4 regions of the Diaphorobacter sp. LI3 genome follow, and region 2 is predicted to be linked to each of the others. Evidence: predicted binding sites of a transcription regulator. Region 2 holds the regulator's gene; each other region holds the start of a gene.
What was found. Region 2 encodes FNR, which switches genes on or off when oxygen is low (the NO sensors DNR and NnrR bind a similar motif). Its sites were predicted from a motif close to TTGATNNNNATCAA; they were not measured.

Region 1: a site for FNR is predicted at 1,520-1,533, ahead of MRB47_RS08465 (DASS family sodium-coupled anion symporter). Genes of this name have one in related genera too.
Region 3: a site for FNR is predicted at 2,137-2,150, ahead of ubiM (5-demethoxyubiquinol-8 5-hydroxylase UbiM). Genes of this name have one in related genera too.
Region 4: a site for FNR is predicted at 1,603-1,616, ahead of MRB47_RS00495 (universal stress protein). Genes of this name have one in related genera too.

The regions. Positions count from the first base shown of each region.
Region 1 is NZ_CP094346.1:1,821,350-1,825,453, forward strand. It holds gene MRB47_RS08465 (DASS family sodium-coupled anion symporter) at 1-1,412, opposite strand, end outside; gene MRB47_RS08470 (carboxymuconolactone decarboxylase family protein) at 1,556-2,011, opposite strand; gene MRB47_RS08475 (RNA polymerase sigma-70 factor) at 2,094-2,957, opposite strand; gene MRB47_RS08480 (7-cyano-7-deazaguanine/7-aminomethyl-7-deazaguanine transporter) at 3,304-3,972, shown strand; gene queC (7-cyano-7-deazaguanine synthase QueC) at 3,969-4,104, shown strand, end outside.
Region 2 is NZ_CP094346.1:3,365,618-3,369,721, forward strand. It holds gene MRB47_RS15725 (sulfite exporter TauE/SafE family protein) at 1-91, opposite strand, end outside; gene hemN (oxygen-independent coproporphyrinogen III oxidase) at 95-1,477, opposite strand; gene fnr (fumarate/nitrate reduction transcriptional regulator Fnr) at 1,649-2,392, shown strand; gene MRB47_RS15740 (hypothetical protein) at 2,434-2,721, opposite strand; gene MRB47_RS15745 (FixH family protein) at 2,798-3,076, opposite strand; gene ccoG (cytochrome c oxidase accessory protein CcoG) at 3,138-4,104, opposite strand, start outside.
Region 3 is NZ_CP094346.1:83,140-87,243, reverse strand. It holds gene MRB47_RS00410 (acetoacetate--CoA ligase) at 1-1,664, opposite strand, end outside; gene MRB47_RS00405 (DUF6139 family protein) at 1,806-2,045, opposite strand; gene ubiM (5-demethoxyubiquinol-8 5-hydroxylase UbiM) at 2,218-3,483, shown strand; gene MRB47_RS00395 (sensor domain-containing diguanylate cyclase) at 3,571-4,104, shown strand, end outside.
Region 4 is NZ_CP094346.1:101,695-105,798, forward strand. It holds gene MRB47_RS00485 (LysR family transcriptional regulator ArgP) at 1-422, shown strand, start outside; gene MRB47_RS00490 (TetR/AcrR family transcriptional regulator) at 493-1,125, shown strand; gene MRB47_RS00495 (universal stress protein) at 1,126-1,548, opposite strand; gene MRB47_RS00500 (metallophosphoesterase) at 1,661-2,506, opposite strand; gene MRB47_RS00505 (LysR family transcriptional regulator) at 2,523-3,494, opposite strand; gene MRB47_RS00510 (hypothetical protein) at 3,618-4,058, shown strand.

The DNA of each region.
Region 1 (4,104 bases), 1.5 Mb from region 2:
AAGGTGTCGGTGCCGTAGGCCAGCATGCCCTGGGGCGAGTTCACCGGCAGGATGAAGCCGATGCTGACCACGAACTGCAGCAGCATGGTCATGCCGATGGGGTTGATGCCCGGCGTCTGCACCGCCTGCAGCACGCTGATGATGATCGGAATCATGGTGGAGGCCAGGCCTGTGGCGCTGGCAAAACCCAGGTGGATCACGATCAGGAACAGGGCCAGCAGCATGAAGATGGCAAATGCCGTGGCGTTGGCCAGGCCGAGGCTGTCCACGATCAGGCGGGCCAGCCAGGGCGCGGCCTCGGTCTTGAGCAGGGCCGCACCCATGGCGATGCCCACGGCGAACAGCAGCACCGTGCCCCAGGGGAAGCCCCTTTGCGACTCCTTCCAGCCCATCACGCCCAGGCGCGGCAGCAGCATCAGTGCGATGGCCACGATGGTGGAGGTGGTGGTGTCCACGTCGTGCAGCACACCCTCGGTCGCCCAGAAGCCCAGCAGCACCAGCGTGATGCCCAGCAGCTTCCACTGGTTGGCGGTCATGGGGCCCAGCTCGGCCAGTTGGCGATGGATGGCCTCGCGCCCGCCGGCGATGTGGTCCATCTCGGGCTTGAGCATGCGCGTCATGATGAAGTACAGCGCAAAGGTCAGCACGATGGAATACGGCGCGCCAGCCACGAACCACTCGCCCCAGGTGATGGTCTGGCCGAACTGCTTCTCGATGAAGCCGATGGCCACCATGTTCTGCGCGGCGGCGGTCTTGATGCCGATGTTCCACACGCTGGCGGTCTGCGCGGCGGTGATCACCACCAGCGCCGCGAACTTGCTGCGCCGCTGCGCCCCGAAGGCCGACAGGAAGCCCAGCATGATCGGCATCAGGCAGGCCACGCGCGCCGTGGCGCTGGGCACGATGAACGACAACAGAAAGCCCACCAGGATCGCGCCCATCGCCACGTGGTTGGCGCGCGCGGGCACGTACGACAGCACCTGCAGCGCGATGCGTTTGTCCAGCTGCGTCGCCGTCATGGCCGCGGCGATGAAGCAGGCCGCCGCCACCAGCACCACGGCGCTGTTGCTGAAGCCGCCTAGCGCGTAGGGCAGCGCGGCACGTGTGCCCATCATGGCCCCCGCCGCCTCCTTGCCTGGCACGGGGCTGATGGCCAGCAGGACGATCATCAGCGCGCCGATGACGACGGCGCTCACCGCATAGTCCAGCGCCTCGGTCATCCACAGAATCACGGCGAACGCGAGGACGGCCAGCATCATCTGCCCGGCCTGCGGCAGGCCCGGCAGCGCGGGCATGAAGGCAATGAGCAGCAGCACGGCAATGGCCACCCACAGGCCGGCACGTTGGGTGAGCGTGGAGCCGCCCGCGGGTGCGGGCGACGAGGGCAGCGCGGAGGCCGGGGATGAGGTCATGGCAGCTTCCTTTCCTTGCAGTGCCCCAGCCTGGCCAGGGCTTGCGGTCATTGTGCGCCGCTGCCCCCATGCCTGGCGGGCAGGGCGGCCGCCTCCGTCGCGCGTGCATGACCTGGGTCAAGGTTGCCGTCTGCGGCGCCAGTTCACGCCGGCGTGTAGCGCCCGGGCGGGGTGCGGAACGCTACATTGAGCCGGTTCCAGCCATTGATCGTGACGATGGCCATCGACAGCTCCACGATCTCCGCTTCGCTGAACTGCGCGCGCACCTCGTCGTACACGGCGTCGGGCACCTGCGACTGCTCCAGGCGCGTGAGGGCCTCGGTCCAGGCCAGTGCGGCACATTCGCGCGCATCGAACACGCCGCTCTCGCGCCAGGCGCTGAGCAGGTGCAGCCGCCGGTCGCTTTCGCCATGCTCGCGCGCCTCGCGGGCGTGCATGTCGATGCAGAACGCGCAGCCATTGATTTGCGAGGCGCGCATCTTTACCAGCTCGTGCAACTGCACGGGTAGTTGCCCCGCATCGACGTGCTTTTGCAGGCCGTACATGGCGGCATAGCTTGCGGCGTGGCCAGGGAGGTTGATGCGGGGGGCTGAGGACATGGAAGGCTCCTTGCAGGGGGGTGAGAAAAAAGGGGTGAACGCGGCGCCGCCGCGCAGACGGTGCCGGGCGAAGCGCGCAGGCCTACAGGCCGCGCAGCTTGTCGGGGTTGAGGACGGAATACACCGCGTGGATGTGTACGCCGTCGGTCTCGAAGGCCATGACGGCGCGCGCGCCGCCCGCGTCGCGCAGCAGCAGCCCGGGGCCGCCGTTGACGTCCACCGCCTCCATGGTCTGGTGGCTCAGGTAGAGGCGCCACACCGACGCGGCCAGGCGTGCGATCGCACGCGGCCCGTGCAGCAGCTTGGCGGCCGCGCGCACCTTGCCCCCGCCGTCGGCGGTCCACTGCGCATCCTCGGCGAACAGCGCCAGCAGCGCCGCATGGTCCTGCGTGCGCATGGCCTGCACGAAGCGTTCCACCAGCGCACGCGACGCCTCGGGTGTGGCCGTGAAGCGCGCCCTGCGCTGGCGCACCTGGGCGCGCGCGCGGTGCACCAGCTGGCGGCAGGCGGCCTCGCTCTTGCCCAGCACGCTCGCCACCTCGGGGTAGTCGCTGTCGAACACGTCGTGCAGCAGGAAGGCGGCGCGCTCGTCGGGCGTGAGGCGCTCCAGCACCACGAGCAGCGCGACGGACAGGTCGCTGGCCAGTTCGGCGCGTGCATCGGCGGCCGGGGCGCTGTCGCCGGCGATCCACGGTTCCGGCAGCCAGGGCCCGTCATAGGCCGTGCGTTCGATGCGCGCGGCGCGCAGCCGGTCCACGCACAGCCGGGTGACCGTGGTGATCAGCCAGGCCTCGGCCGTCTGCACGCGCTCCAGGGCCGTCGCCTGCCAACGCAGCCAGGCATCCTGCAGCACGTCCTCGGCATCGGTGCGGCTGCCCAGCATGCGGTAGGCCACGCCTGCCAGGCGTGGGCGGTGCTGCTGAAAGGCGGCGAGGTGCTGGTCCATGGCGAGTGAGGTTGTCGCGTTCATGCCCCTAAGACGTGCGGCGCATGCATTGTGTGACGGGTGCCTTGAAAAAAATACGCGGCGCAACCCTGTGCGCGGGTGGGATGCGCAAATGTGCCTACAATCGCGCCCCGGCTCTGTTGCCACCATGGGTTCCCTCGCCCCCATCCAGGAACCTCCGCAACACCTGTAGTGCCGCACGCCTCTGTAGGCTCGGTGGCCTGCGTCGATGCAAATCCTCGGGGTGGCCCTGCCACCGCTGTGGTTTGCGCTTCGCGTCCCATACCGATTCGCAGCGTGCTGATCCCTACAGGTATTGCAGAGGTCCCATCCAAAAAGGACTGCCATGACCTCGCTGAAGGCACCATCGCGCGTGCCGTTGTACCTCTCCCTCCTGGTGGCGTTCCATATCGCCATCGTCATCGCCAGCAACTACCTGGTGCAACTGCCCATCAATTTGCTGGGCTTTCACAGCACCTGGGGGGCGTTCAGCTTCCCGTTCATCTTTCTGGCCACCGACCTGACAGTGCGGCTCATCGGCAAGGCCGAGGCGCGCCGCGTCATCACCCGCGCCATGCTGCCGGCGCTGGTGGCGTCGTATGTGGTGGGTGTGCTGTTCCATGAAGGCCGCTTCAACGGCTGGGCGGCGCTGGGTGACTTCAACACCTTCGTGTTCCGCATCGCCTTTGCCAGCTTTGCCGCCTACGTGCTGGGGCAACTGCTGGACATCCAGGTGTTCGACCGTATCCGCCAGAGCAGCCGCTCGTGGTGGCTGGCGCCTGCGGCGGCGTCGGTGTTCGGCCAGGCGCTGGATACGGCGGCGTTCTTCTCCATCGCCTTCTGGCGCAGCCCTGACGCGTTCATGGCCGCCCACTGGGGCGAAATCGCCGTGGTGGACTATGTCATCAAGCTGGCCGTGAGCCTGCTGTTCTTCGTGCCGGCCTACGGAGTGGCGCTGGCCGCCATCGTGCGCAGCATGCGCGAGGGCGCGGCCCCGCTCGCGACCGCGCCATGAGCCGCCTGCCGCAGCGGCGCGCGCTGGTGCTGCTGTCGGGCGGGCAGGACTCCGCGACCTGCCTGGCCTGGGCGCTGGCGCGCTATGGGCATGTGGAAACCCTGGGCTTTGACTACGGGCAGCGCCACCGCG
Region 2 (4,104 bases):
GCGCCGCGCAGGGAACAGAACACATCGCCAAACAGTGTGCCCCTCCCATCAGCCCCATCAGGAAGGCCGTCGTGGCCAGCGCCCACAGCATGGGTCAAATAATCCGGGAAAAGCGAGCGCGGTTGCGGTCAGCCTGTAGATACTTGTCGAACACCATGGCCACGCCGCGCACGAAATACCACCCCATGGGCGTGACTTCAACGCCCTCATCGCTGATTTTCACCAAGCCCTGAGCCGCCATTTCTTGCAGTTGCTGTAATTCCGCATCGAAATAACTGCGGAAATCAATCAGCCAGGACTGTTCCAACGGCTCAAACAGCAATTCACCTTGGCACATCAACGCCATGATGACTGCGCGGCGCACTAAGTCGTCCTTGGTCAACGCCAGCCCGCGCACCACAGGCAAATGCCCCTGGTTAATGCAGTCGTAATACTCGTCCAGCGTTTTCACATTTTGGCTGTAAGTAGCGCCCACGCGCCCGATGGCAGAAACACCCAGACCAATCAGGTCGCAATCGGGCTGCGTGCTATAGCCTTGGAAGTTGCGGTGCAGCCTGCCTTGCCGCTTGGCCACCGCCAGCGCATCGTCTGGCAGAGCGAAATGGTCCATGCCCACGTAGACGTAGCCGGCTTCCTGGAACACATCAAGTGACCGGGCCAACATGGACACCTTGGCCGAAGCCATGGGCAACTCGGCCGTGATGATGCGTCGCTGCGATTTGAAGCGTTCTGGCAAGTGAGCGTACGCATACAGCGCGATCCGGTCTGGCCGCAACTCGGCTACCTGCTCCAAGGTGCGATCAAACGACTCCGGTGTCTGGCGCGGCAGCCCGTAGATCAAATCCACGTTCACCGATTCAAACCCGAGCTTCCGAGCCGCATCGACCAACGCGAACACCTTTTCGGCAGGCTGAATGCGGTGCACGGCCTTTTGTACTTCAGGGTCGAAATCCTGCACGCCAAAGCTCAGGCGATTGAAACCCAGCTCCGCCAACAATCCCAGCCGCGCTTCATCCACGGTCCGGGGGTCCACTTCTATGGAGTACTCCCCCCCCGGAACGAGGACGAAACTGCGCCTCAGCATGCCCATCAGTTCGCGCAAACCGTCATCCGTCAGAAAAGTAGGCGTGCCTCCGCCGAAATGCAGCTGGCTCACATGCTGACCCACACCGCAGTGCGCCGTATGCAGGTCGATCTCACGGCTGAGGTAACGCAAGTAGACCTCTGCCCGCTCTGGATGCCGGGTAATGATCTTGTTACACGCGCAGTAATAGCACAGCGATTCACAAAACGGGATGTGGACATAAAGCGACAAAGGCATCGCCTTGGCTACCGAACCCACGCGACGCTGCTGCAGCGCAAGGATGTATTCCCGCTCGCCAAAAGCCTCGACAAAACGATCAGCAGTCGGATAAGAGGTGTAGCGCGGCCCTGGGACGTCAAAACGACGCAGGAGCTCTGTTGTAACAACGGTCATGACGGGATTCCTTGCACTTTCATATCACTGTGCCGTAGAGTCCCCCATGAGTCCTTGACGTTGATCAAGCGCCCATAAGGTCCTTGTGGCGACAATTTGACTTCGGCTCAAAGTCGTCCAACGGCCTACGGCATTCCATGTCTCCCAGCCGTTCAGAGGTAAGCTCAAGCCATGAACAGGGTTCCCATGCATACGAATCTCCAGACCATCAAAGTTGCCTGCTCAAACTGCAATCTGCGTGAGCTGTGCATGCCCGTGGGTCTGGACGACCAGCAACTCAAGCGCATCGATGACATTGTTGCTGTACGACGCAAGATCAAGCGTGGCGGCACGCTTTTCCGGAACGGTGAACCCTTCACATCCCTTTTTGCCATCCGCACCGGATTCTTCAAGACCTGTGTCGCCACCGAAGACGGTCGCGATCAAGTGACGGGTTTTCAAATGGCGGGCGAGATCATCGGCCTGGATGGCATCGTGAGCGACCGCCACACTTGCGATGCGGTGGCGCTTGAAGACGCCGAAGTATGCGTCATGCCCTTCGACCGTATTGAAGAGTTGTCGCGCGAAGTAACGGCACTACAGCACCATGTGCACAAGATCATGAGCCGCGAGATTGTTCGTGAGCATGGGGTCATGCTGTTGCTGGGGAGTATGCGTGCCGAGGAACGCCTTGCCGCATTCCTGTTGAATCTCGTACAACGCTTGCATGCCCGGGGTTTCTCACAATCCGAATTGGTGCTGCGCATGACACGCGAAGAGATCGGCAGCTACCTGGGATTGAAACTGGAAACCGTCAGCCGCACGTTTTCCAAGTTCGTGGAAGAAGGTATTGTGGAAGTAAAACAGCGCCATGTGCGCATCGTCGATACCGATGCGCTGAAGCGCATTGTCAACAGCCAGCAAGCCTGCCATTAAGCCTCGGTTTTTTGTTCATTCATAACTGATCGGCGGAAAGATCAGGAAACGTATTTGGCGCAATCAGCCGGCCGCGCCCCTTTGGGCACGGGGCAGCGATTCAACTCAAAGGGCGAGAGTGACAACAGCGTCGTCAATGCGCTGGAAGCCATGAGTACGACCCAGAACGTGAAGAAGGCGATGGTATACACACCTTCGCGCGAGAGATGCAGGGGTTGATCAAACCACTGCAGCGCTTCTGGATCCACGAAGGCGAACACTACCATTTCCATGACGCCCGCCATCAAAAAGGCCGGCCACGCGATCCACATCAATCGTTGCATCCACATTCGCCCATCTCCTAGCAAGTGTAGTTGACAGCCTAGCATCTGTTCTCCGGCATGCAAAGAGGACTCGCCCTGCCGGTCAGCGCGGTTGATCCTCCAGCGGAGTAGCTGCATGGTTGCGCCCCTTCATGGCAGGCGTCATGTCGCCCCCAGACTCCTTCAGGGTCTCGTTGATGTTCAAGCCCCGTTGGTAATAGTCTTCCGCGATGACGGGGTCGGGTTGGCTCACGGCCAGCCAGAGGGTCACGAAGCCCGCAATGATGACAATCACCGGCCCCGCGATGACAAGCCAGACATGGCCAAACGTCCACCAAGGCTTTCCTGCGTCTTCCAGATTCATGGGGGAATTACTCGACATTTATACCAACTCCTCGCTCGTTTATGAGCACAGCTTGTTCATTTGCATTCCACGACCGCCTTCAGCGGGGTACAAGGAACACGGATTTCTCTGCCACTTGGGCTTTATCACCCTGCGCTTGAATATCGAAATACACCGTATGCGATCCAGGAGATGCTGAGCCATACGGAATTTGAAGACGGACAACCACCCATCGCGATTCCGCCGGTCCAATGTCAATTGCGGTCTCGGACGCCACTTCCAGCCCTTCCATACCGTGGGCGCTGATGGTGTAGCGCTGCGCCCCCTCCGTGGCGTTCATGATCTGCAGCCGGTAGATATTTTCCAGCTTGCCTCCCGCCACGATGCGCGAGAGCGCAGCGCGGTCGCGCACGATGTCCACCTTCAACGGGGTGCGTACCACCAAGCTGGCCAGCATGCCAATGCACAACACCACCAGCACCGCTGAATAGAACAACACACGGGGTCGCAGCACGCGTTTGAGCATTTGCGATTGGGTCCAGTGGTTCTTGACGCCGTTCTGCGTCGAGAAGCGAATCAGCCCGCGCGGATACTTCATCTTATCCATCACGGTATTGCAAGCGTCCACGCAGAGACCGCAACCAATGCATTCGTATTGCAGTCCGTTGCGAATATCGATACCCGTTGGGCAGACCTGGACACACAGCGTGCAATCGATGCAGTCACCCAGTCCCGCAGCTTTGTGATCTACGGTCTTGTTACGGGGCCCGCGAGGCTCGCCGCGCTCGGGATCGTAAGAGACGACCAGCGTGTCCCTGTCGAACATTGCGCTTTGGAAACGCGCATAAGGGCACATGTATTTGCACACCTGCTCGCGCAGGAATCCTGCGTTGCCGTACGTGGCCAACCCATAGAAGATCACCCAGAATATCTGCCACCCTCCTTGCAGGGCCAGCAACTCTTCCCCCAGCTCGCGAATCGGAACGAAATAGCCCACGAAGGTGAAGCCGGTCCAGAACGCGACCGCAATCCAAATGGCTTGCTTGACAGTTTTTTTCCAGATCTTC
Region 3 (4,104 bases), 900 kb from region 2:
CCGTAGATCACGCAGCCGGGGTGGGCGCTGGAGCCGATCTCGATCCAGTCGCCGTGGCGCCAGACGGCGCCGGCCTCGGGCCCCAGGTCGCCGCCGCCGGGCCTGCGGCCATGGCCGGGGGGGTACATCTCGAAGTAGCTGGCGCGGTAGCGTGCGCCATCGGCGTCGCCCCACAGGAACAAGGGCATGGACGGGATGGGCTGGGTGCACACCAGCTCGCCCACGGCGTCCACCACCGGGCGGCCCTGCTCGTCCCAGGCCTCGACGGCCGCGCCCAGCATGCGGCACTGCATGCGCCCGGGCGTTTGCGGCAGCTCGCGATTGCCGCCGATGAAGGCCCCCGCGAAGTCGGTGCCGCCGGAGATGTTGCACCACCAGACCTGCGGCACGCCCGCGCTGGCCAGGAGTTGCGATCCCCACCGCTGCACTTCGGCAGGCAGCGGCGACCCCGTGGAGCCCAGCACGCGGATCGCCGACAGATCGCCGCAGGCCGCAGGGGTGATCCAGGCCTTCATGCAGTGGCTGTAGAACGCGGCGCCAGCGCCGAAGAAGGTCACGCGCTCCTCGGCCGCCATGCGCCACAGCACTGTCCAGTCGGGCCGCTCCTTGCTGCCGCCGGGGTTGCCGTCGTAGAGCACGCAGGTGGTGCCGCCCAGCAGGCCGCCGACCTGGGCGTTCCACATGATCCAGCCGGTGGAGCTGTACCAGTGGTAGCGCTCGCCCAGGGAGTTGGGCGCGTAGCTGCTGCCGATGTCGTTGTGCAGCACTGCCAGCTGCAGCATCACCAGCATCATGCCGCCATGGCCGTGCACGATGGGCTTGGGCAGGCCGGTGGTGCCGCTGGAATAGACGATCCACAGCGGGTGGTCGAACGGCAGCCACGCCGGTTCAAAGGCCGCAGTCTCTGCATCATTTCGGGCGATGACGCTTGCGTAGCAAGCGGTATCAGCTACTGTTTTTGAAGCATCCAGGTTGTTCACCAGCACCACGTGGCGCAGCGTGGGCAGTTGCGCGCGCAGCTCCGCCAGCACGTCGCAACGGTCATGGTCGCGCCCCCCATAGGTGACGCCGTCCACGGCCAACAGCACCGTCGGTGCGATCTGACGGAAGCGGTCCAGCACCGCGTGCGTGCCCATGTCGGGCGCGCACAGGCTCCACACCGCACCGATGCTGGCGCAGGCCAGGAAGGCGACGATGGTCTCGGGGATGTTGGGCAGGTAGGCTGCCACGCGATCGCCGGGCCGTACGCCTTGGGCCCTCATGTGCAGCGCCAGCGCCGCCACCTGCCGGCGCAGCGCGGGCCAGGACAGCTCGCGGCGCTCGCCGCGTTCGTTGCGGCCGATGAGGGCCGGCTGGCCCGCGGCCTGTGCGGCGTCCACATGGCGCAGCACCTGGCGCGCGTAGTTCACCTGCGCGCCGGGGAACCACTGCGCGCCGGGCATCACGTTCTTTGCGAGTACCGCGCGGTGCGGCGTGGGTGACTGCAGGTCGAAGTAGTCCCAGACGCTCTGCCAGAAGGCGTCCAGATCGGTGGTGGACCAGCGCCAAAGCGCGTGGTAATCGTCAAAGCGCAGGCCGTGCTGCGCCTGCAGCCAATCCTGGTAGCGGCGTATCTGGGGCGTGTAAGGCGGGTGTGTTGGGGGGATGTTGTGGTGTGTCTCCATGCGCACAGCCTAGCGCGGTCGCGGTCGCCGTGCGCGCCACGCACGTGACAACTGGCCGGTCGCACCTGGCCGGTCGCACCTGGCCGGTCGCACCTCGCCGGTCGCACCTCGCCGGTCGCACCTGGCCGGCTGCACCTGGCCTCAGCGCCGCGGCTGCTCCGTCACGCTGGTGATGGCATAGCCCTTGTCACGCAGCTGCCGTCCGGGCTCGGGAATACCAAGGTCGTTCCAGTGCGCCTGGGTTTCGTCCCGTTCCACGGCGCGGTGCTCGCAGTTCCAATCGGTATTGATGGCCTCCTGCGGTATGGGCTTGCCCTCGGGCACGGCCAGATGGGAATAACGCCCCTCGGCTTCGGATCGGCGGTAGATGTCCACGCGCATGTCGGGTCCTTTGCTTGCTGGTTGCAGGGTTCTCCACTGTAGTGAGACCATCGCCCGCCCGGCGTAGGAAGCGGCCGCATGGCCGCCGTGCTTGACGCAAGGCAAGATCGCCGCTTTCTGCCCTGCCGACAATTGCCCGCTGTTGCCACTGCCGGCGGCCTGTTTCTGAATCATGACAACACAAGACGTTTCCTCTCAGCGCAGCGACGTGCTCGTCGTGGGTGCGGGGCCTGCCGGGCTGTCGCTGGCGGCCTCGCTGGCCCAGGCCGGCATGCAGGTCACGGTGCTGGAGCAGCAACCCGCCTCCACGCTGGCCGCGCCCCCGGCCGACGGGCGCGAGATTGCACTCACCCACCCCAGCGTGGCCACGCTGCAGCGCATCGGCAGCTGGCAGCGCCTGGCCGCGCACGAGGTCGGCCTGCTGCGCGAGGCGCAGGTGCACGACGGCCCCGTGGGCCAGCGCGGGGCCATGCAGCTGCACGCAGGCGGCAGCGGCGTCCAGCATCTGGGCTGGATCGTGCCCAACCATGCGCTGCGCCGCACGGCCTACGAAGTGGCCGCGCACACGCCCGGCGTACGACTGGTCACCGAGGCACGCGTCACGCGCGTGGCCGTCACGCCCGCGCATGCCGAGCTGGAATACACCGACACCCGCAACCTCGACGCAGCGCCCCTGCGTCTGCAGGCCCCGCTGCTGGTGGCGGCCGACAGCCGCTTTTCCGCCACGCGGCGCCAGTTGGGCATTGGCGCAGCCATGCACGACTTCGGCCGCACGGTCATCGTCTGCCGCCTGCGCCATGAGCTGCCCCACCACGAGGTCGCGCACGAGTGCTTCGGCTACGAGCAGACGCTGGCGATCCTGCCGCTGCCGGGCGACCTGGTCGATGGCGCGCCGATGTGCTCGGCCGTGGTCACCACCGGCGCGGCGCATGCGCAGGAGTTGCTGGCACTGCCCCCTGAGGCATTCGCCGCACGCGTGCAAGCCCAGTTCAAGGACCGCCTGGGCGCCATGCGGCTGGTGGGCGAGCGCCACGCCTACCCGCTGGTCGCCGTGTATGCGCACCGCTTCGCCGCCGCGCGCTGCGCGCTGCTGGGTGACGCGGCCGTCGGCATGCACCCGGTGACGGCGCACGGGTTCAACCTGGGGCTGGCGGGTGTGGACAGCCTCACGCGCACTCTCACCCATGCACGCGAGCGCGGCGCGGACATCGGCGCCGCCAGCGTGCTGGAGGGTTACGCGCGCGGCCATCACCGCCACGCCTGGCCGCTGTACCAGGGCACGAATGCCATCGTGCGCCTGTACACCGACGACCGGCCGCTGCCCCGCCTGCTGCGCCAGGTGGTGCTGGCGGGCGCCAACCGGCTGCCGCCCCTCAAGGGCGCCATCGTGAGCCAGCTCACAGGCCGGCGCCCCGCCTGGCCCAGCGCCGCACCTTAGCGCGCACACCGCCATTCAACTGGAGGGGCAGGCACTCGCTGCCTGTCCCGGCCAGCGTCCTGCGGCACACCCATCCATAATGGCCGCATGGACAACCTGTTGGACCATCTCTGCGAGACCGTCACCCGCGCACGCACCGTCGAAGAGCTCACCCGGCCGCTGCTGGAGCTGCTGGAAGACATCACCGGGTTCGAATCCACCTACCTCACGGTGGTGGACCTGGAGCGGGGTGTGCAACGTGTGCTGTACGCGCGCAACACGCGCCAGATGCAGATCCCCGAGGGACTGAGCGTGCCCTGGCACGACACGTTGTGCAAACGTGCGCTGGACGAGGGCCGCCCCTTCACCGCCGACGTGGGGCAATGCTGGGGCGATTCGCAGGCCGCCGCGGCGCTGGGCATCCAGACCTACGCCAGCACACCGGTGCGCATGGCCGACGGCCAGCTCTACGGCACGCTCTGCGCCGCCAGCGACGAGCGCCAGGAGCTCACTTCGCAGGCGCGCAACGCGCTGACGCTGTTCGCGCGGCTCATTGGCCAGCAGGTCGAGCGCGAGGAGCTGCTGCAGCAATTGCTGCAGGCCAATGCCCGGCTTGCGGCCTATGCGGCGACCGATGCCCTT
Region 4 (4,104 bases), 920 kb from region 2:
TGCCCCTGGGCGCGATGCAGTACGTCGCCGTGGCCGCGCCAGAGCTGGCGCGCCGACAACTGCCGCAAGGGCTCACGGCGCACAACTTCCGCGACGAGCCTTTCGTCTCGTTCAACCGCAAGGACGATATGCAGGCCGAGTTCGTCACGCGCACCTTTGGCCTGAAACGCGTGTCGCTCAGCCGCGTGTTCGTGCCCAGTTCGGAGGGCCAGGTGCGCGCCGTGGCCGCGGGCTGGGGCGTGAGCGTGGTGCCCGAGCTGCTCGCGCGTCCCTGGCTGCAGCAGGGCCGGCTGGTGGACCTGGCGCCGGGCCATACGCTGCCCATCCAGCTGTATTGGCACTCATGGAACCTGGAGTCGGAAGTGCTGGATGCGCTGGCCGATGCGCTCACCAGCGCGGCGGCGCAGTACCTGTCGGCCTGACGGCACACGCGGATGGGGGTCTTTAGGGTTATCGGCCTGCGCGGGGTGAAGGCTCGCTAACATCGCCCGCATGAACACGCTGCAGCCGCCCCGTCCGTCCTTCAAGGAGCAGATGCTCCGGGCGCGCGAGGATGCCATCGTGGAGGCCGCGAGCCGCCTGCTGGGCGAAAAAGGCTTCGAGACCATGACCGTGGACGAGGTCGCCGCGGCCGTGGGCATTGCCAAGGCCAGCCTGTACAAACACTTTGCCGGCAAGGACGACCTGTGCTCGGCCGCCATGGTGCATGTGGTGGAGCGCCTGCAGCGCTTTCTGGCGGCACTGCCGGCCGAACTGGGCGCCATGCAGCGCCTGCACGCGCTGCTGTGCTGGACGCTGCAACTGCAACTGGCCGACGAGGTGCCGCTGCTGCCCAGCCGCAACTCCGCGCTGGCCCAGGCGCTGCGCGCCTGCGACGCCTACCAGGCATCGATGCAGGAGGTGCATGCCTGCATCCTCGGCTGGATCGTCGAGGCGCAGGCCCAGGGACAGCTGCGGCGCGAGTTGCCGCCCGATGTGATCTTGTGTGCGCTGCTGGCGCGCAATGCCGATCCCATGCTCGGCATGCTGCGCGACCGCGGCTATGCGGACGAGTGCATCATCGACTGGGCCGCGGACACCTGCCTGAGCGGCCTGGCGAGCGGCCCCGCCATGCGGGTGGCCTGATCAGCGCACCAGCAGTACCGGCACCTGGCAGTTGGCCAGCACCTGCGTGCTGACCGAGCCCATCACCAGCTTGCCCAGCGAGCCGTGGCCGTGCGTGCCCATGACGACCAGGTCGTACTTGCCGGACTCGGCCACCTTGGCGATGGTCTCGCCCGCCGGGCCCACCTTGGTCATGGTCTTGAGCTGCACGCCCTGACGCGCCATGAACTTCACGACGGGCGACAGCACCTTTTCGCCTTCCTCAGCGTGGTACTTGTCCACGACTTCCTTGCCGAGCGCGGCGCGCGCGCGGGGAGGCAACTGGGGCTGCACGGTGATGGCCGTGTAGGTGTGCGAGCTGCCCAGCATCTCGTCGTGAGCGGCCAGGTAGGCCAGCATTTTCTTGGTGTAGGTGCTGCCGTCGACAGCAAGCAGGATGTTCATTCGAAGTGCTCCGGAAACGAGAATTCAGACTAATCCGCGCCGGCGCCTGTTGTCTTGACTTCAGTCATATTTTTGATGCGGTACGCGGTGGCGGGCGCAGGGCCCGCACGCATCATACGGTGAGCACGCAGTGCGGCTCAAAGGTTGCCTGCTCCCCCTTGCGGGCATAGCCCAGCGGGTTGGCCACTACGCGGCAGCTCCAGGGCGTGCCGTCCACGCGGGCCCCGCGCACCAGGTAGTCGCTGGGCGCATGCAGATGGCCGTGCAGCCACAGCTGGGCGTGGGGCAGGCAGTCGTCCAGCGCATTGCAAAACCCCGCCGTGCCCGGCACCAGGCCGTAGCGCGGGTCGGCGCTGAGCAGGCTGGGCGCGAAGTGCGTGACGGCCACCGTCGTGCCCGCAAAGGGCTGTGCGAGCGCGTTGCGTAACCAAGACTGGCAAACCAGGGCCTGTTCGCGCACCTCGGCGGCCAGGAAGGGCCCACCCTGGCGGGTGCTGCCAGTCTTGGAGAGATAGAAATTGGCCGCGCGGAACGCCTTCTCGCGCCGCTGCAGTCGCTGGCCCGGGTCGGTGATCCCCGCGTGGTCGGCCAGCGCGTCGAAGTCGCTCCACAGCGTCGTTCCAACGAAGCGGACCCCCTGCAGCACCATGCTCTCACGCTCCAGCCAGATCAGCCCCAGCCGGTCGCAGATGCGGCGCAGGCGCGCATGCGCGGCGTCGAAGTCCTGCATGTCGTATTCATGGTTGCCAGGGACGAAGACCACTGGCGTGGGCCATCCGGCGTACTGCGGCAGAGGGGAGAAGCGCGCCAGGCCGAAGTCCTCATCCGACAGCAGCGAGCCGGCCTGGTAAGAGCCGATGTCGCCGGCCAACACCAGGACATCGGCGCCAACGGCGGGGCTGGGGGTGAAATGCGGGTGGGCTTCCAGGTGCAGGTCGGACAGCAGTTGCAGCTTCATGGGTGAGTGGGTGGGGTCAATCCTGGCGGTGAATGGGGGCGGGCGTGTTGCGCGCGGCGCGCGCAATCGCCTCGCGCAGCCAGCGGTGGGCGGGGTCGTGGTTGCGTCGGCGGTGCCACAGTGCGTCCACGTGCACGGGCGGCAGCGTCATGGGCAGCGGGCGCCACACCAGTTCGTCGCGCACGCTGGCCACGCCGACGAAGTGGCGCGGCAGCACGGTGAGCAGGTCCGTGGTGGCCACCACCCGCCCCGCGGTGAAGAACTGGTTCACGGTAAGCACGATGCGGCGTTCACGTCCCAACGCGGCCAATGCCCCGTCGATGAAGCCGAAGGGCTTGCCCGAGAAGCTCACCAGCAGGTGGCGCGCGGCGCAGTACAGGTCCAGCGTCATCGGCACGGCGGCCAGCGGGTGATCCGCGCGCATCACGCACACGTACTGACCGTCGTAGAGGCGGGTGCTTTCGTGCGCCACCACGTTGTCCGACTGCGCCCGCGCCGTGAGGTCGGCCAGCACGGCGGGGAAGTAACCCACGGCCATGTCGGCGCTCTCGTCGTCCAGCAGGCGGCGCGGGTCGCGCGTGGTCAGCGGCACCACGCGCAGCGAGACGCCGGGGGCCTCGCGTTCCACGATCTCGATGAGTGGCGGGATCAGCGTGGCACCCGTGGCGTCGGCCATCGCCAGAACGAAGGTCGTCTGAGCGGACGCCGGGACAAAGCGCCCGGGGGAAAGTGTCTCCTGCAACTGTGCCAATGCGTGCCGTACGGCGGGCCACAGGGCCAGTGCCCGCGGCGTGGGCTCCACGCCGTGGCCGCGCCGCGTGACCAGCTCGTCGCCCAGCACCTCGCGCAACCGGCGCAGTGCGTTGCTCACGGCGGGCTGTGTGATGGCCAGTTTCTCGGCGGCGCGGGTCAGGTTGCGCTCGGCCATGACCTCGTCAAAGACGCGCAGCAGATTGAGATCCAGCGTGCGAAAGTTCAATGGCTGCATGCTGCAATCATCACACGGATGAATATGGGTGATTCAACATATAAATTGGACACAAACCAGGGTAAACCCTAATATTGCTGCATTGCCCGGCAATTTCGCCAACAGTGGCGTACGAGTCGCATCATGACGAAGTTTGTACACATCGATCTTCCTGTCCAGCACCACGGCATTGCACGCATTGAAGAGGCCGCAAGCCATCTGAAGCAAACCGCTGCCCGCTTTGACGGCACCCGCGGCGCAACGTCGCTGCTGCTGGCGGCGCTGGTCGCCGCGCTGCTTGTCGTGGCCAACCAGGTCATGGACACCTGGAACGATGGCCACATGCTGGCCGGCTGGATGGTGATGTGGGTGATCGCTTTCGCAGGAATGGCGTTGCTGGCGGCACCTGCGCGCAGCGCGGTGCTGGGCCTGCGTGCCGCTGCCAAGGCTTGGTCGGACGCGCACCGGCGTGCGGCAGAGGACGAGCGCACCTGGAATGCCGCACTGCGCGACGCCCGCATCATGGCCGACCTGAGCCGTGCGATGAACGGCATCGCGGTGGACGACCTGCGCCGTTACCGCTGAACGGCCGCGCGGCGACCCCGCGCCAACCGACAACAGGGCACCTTCG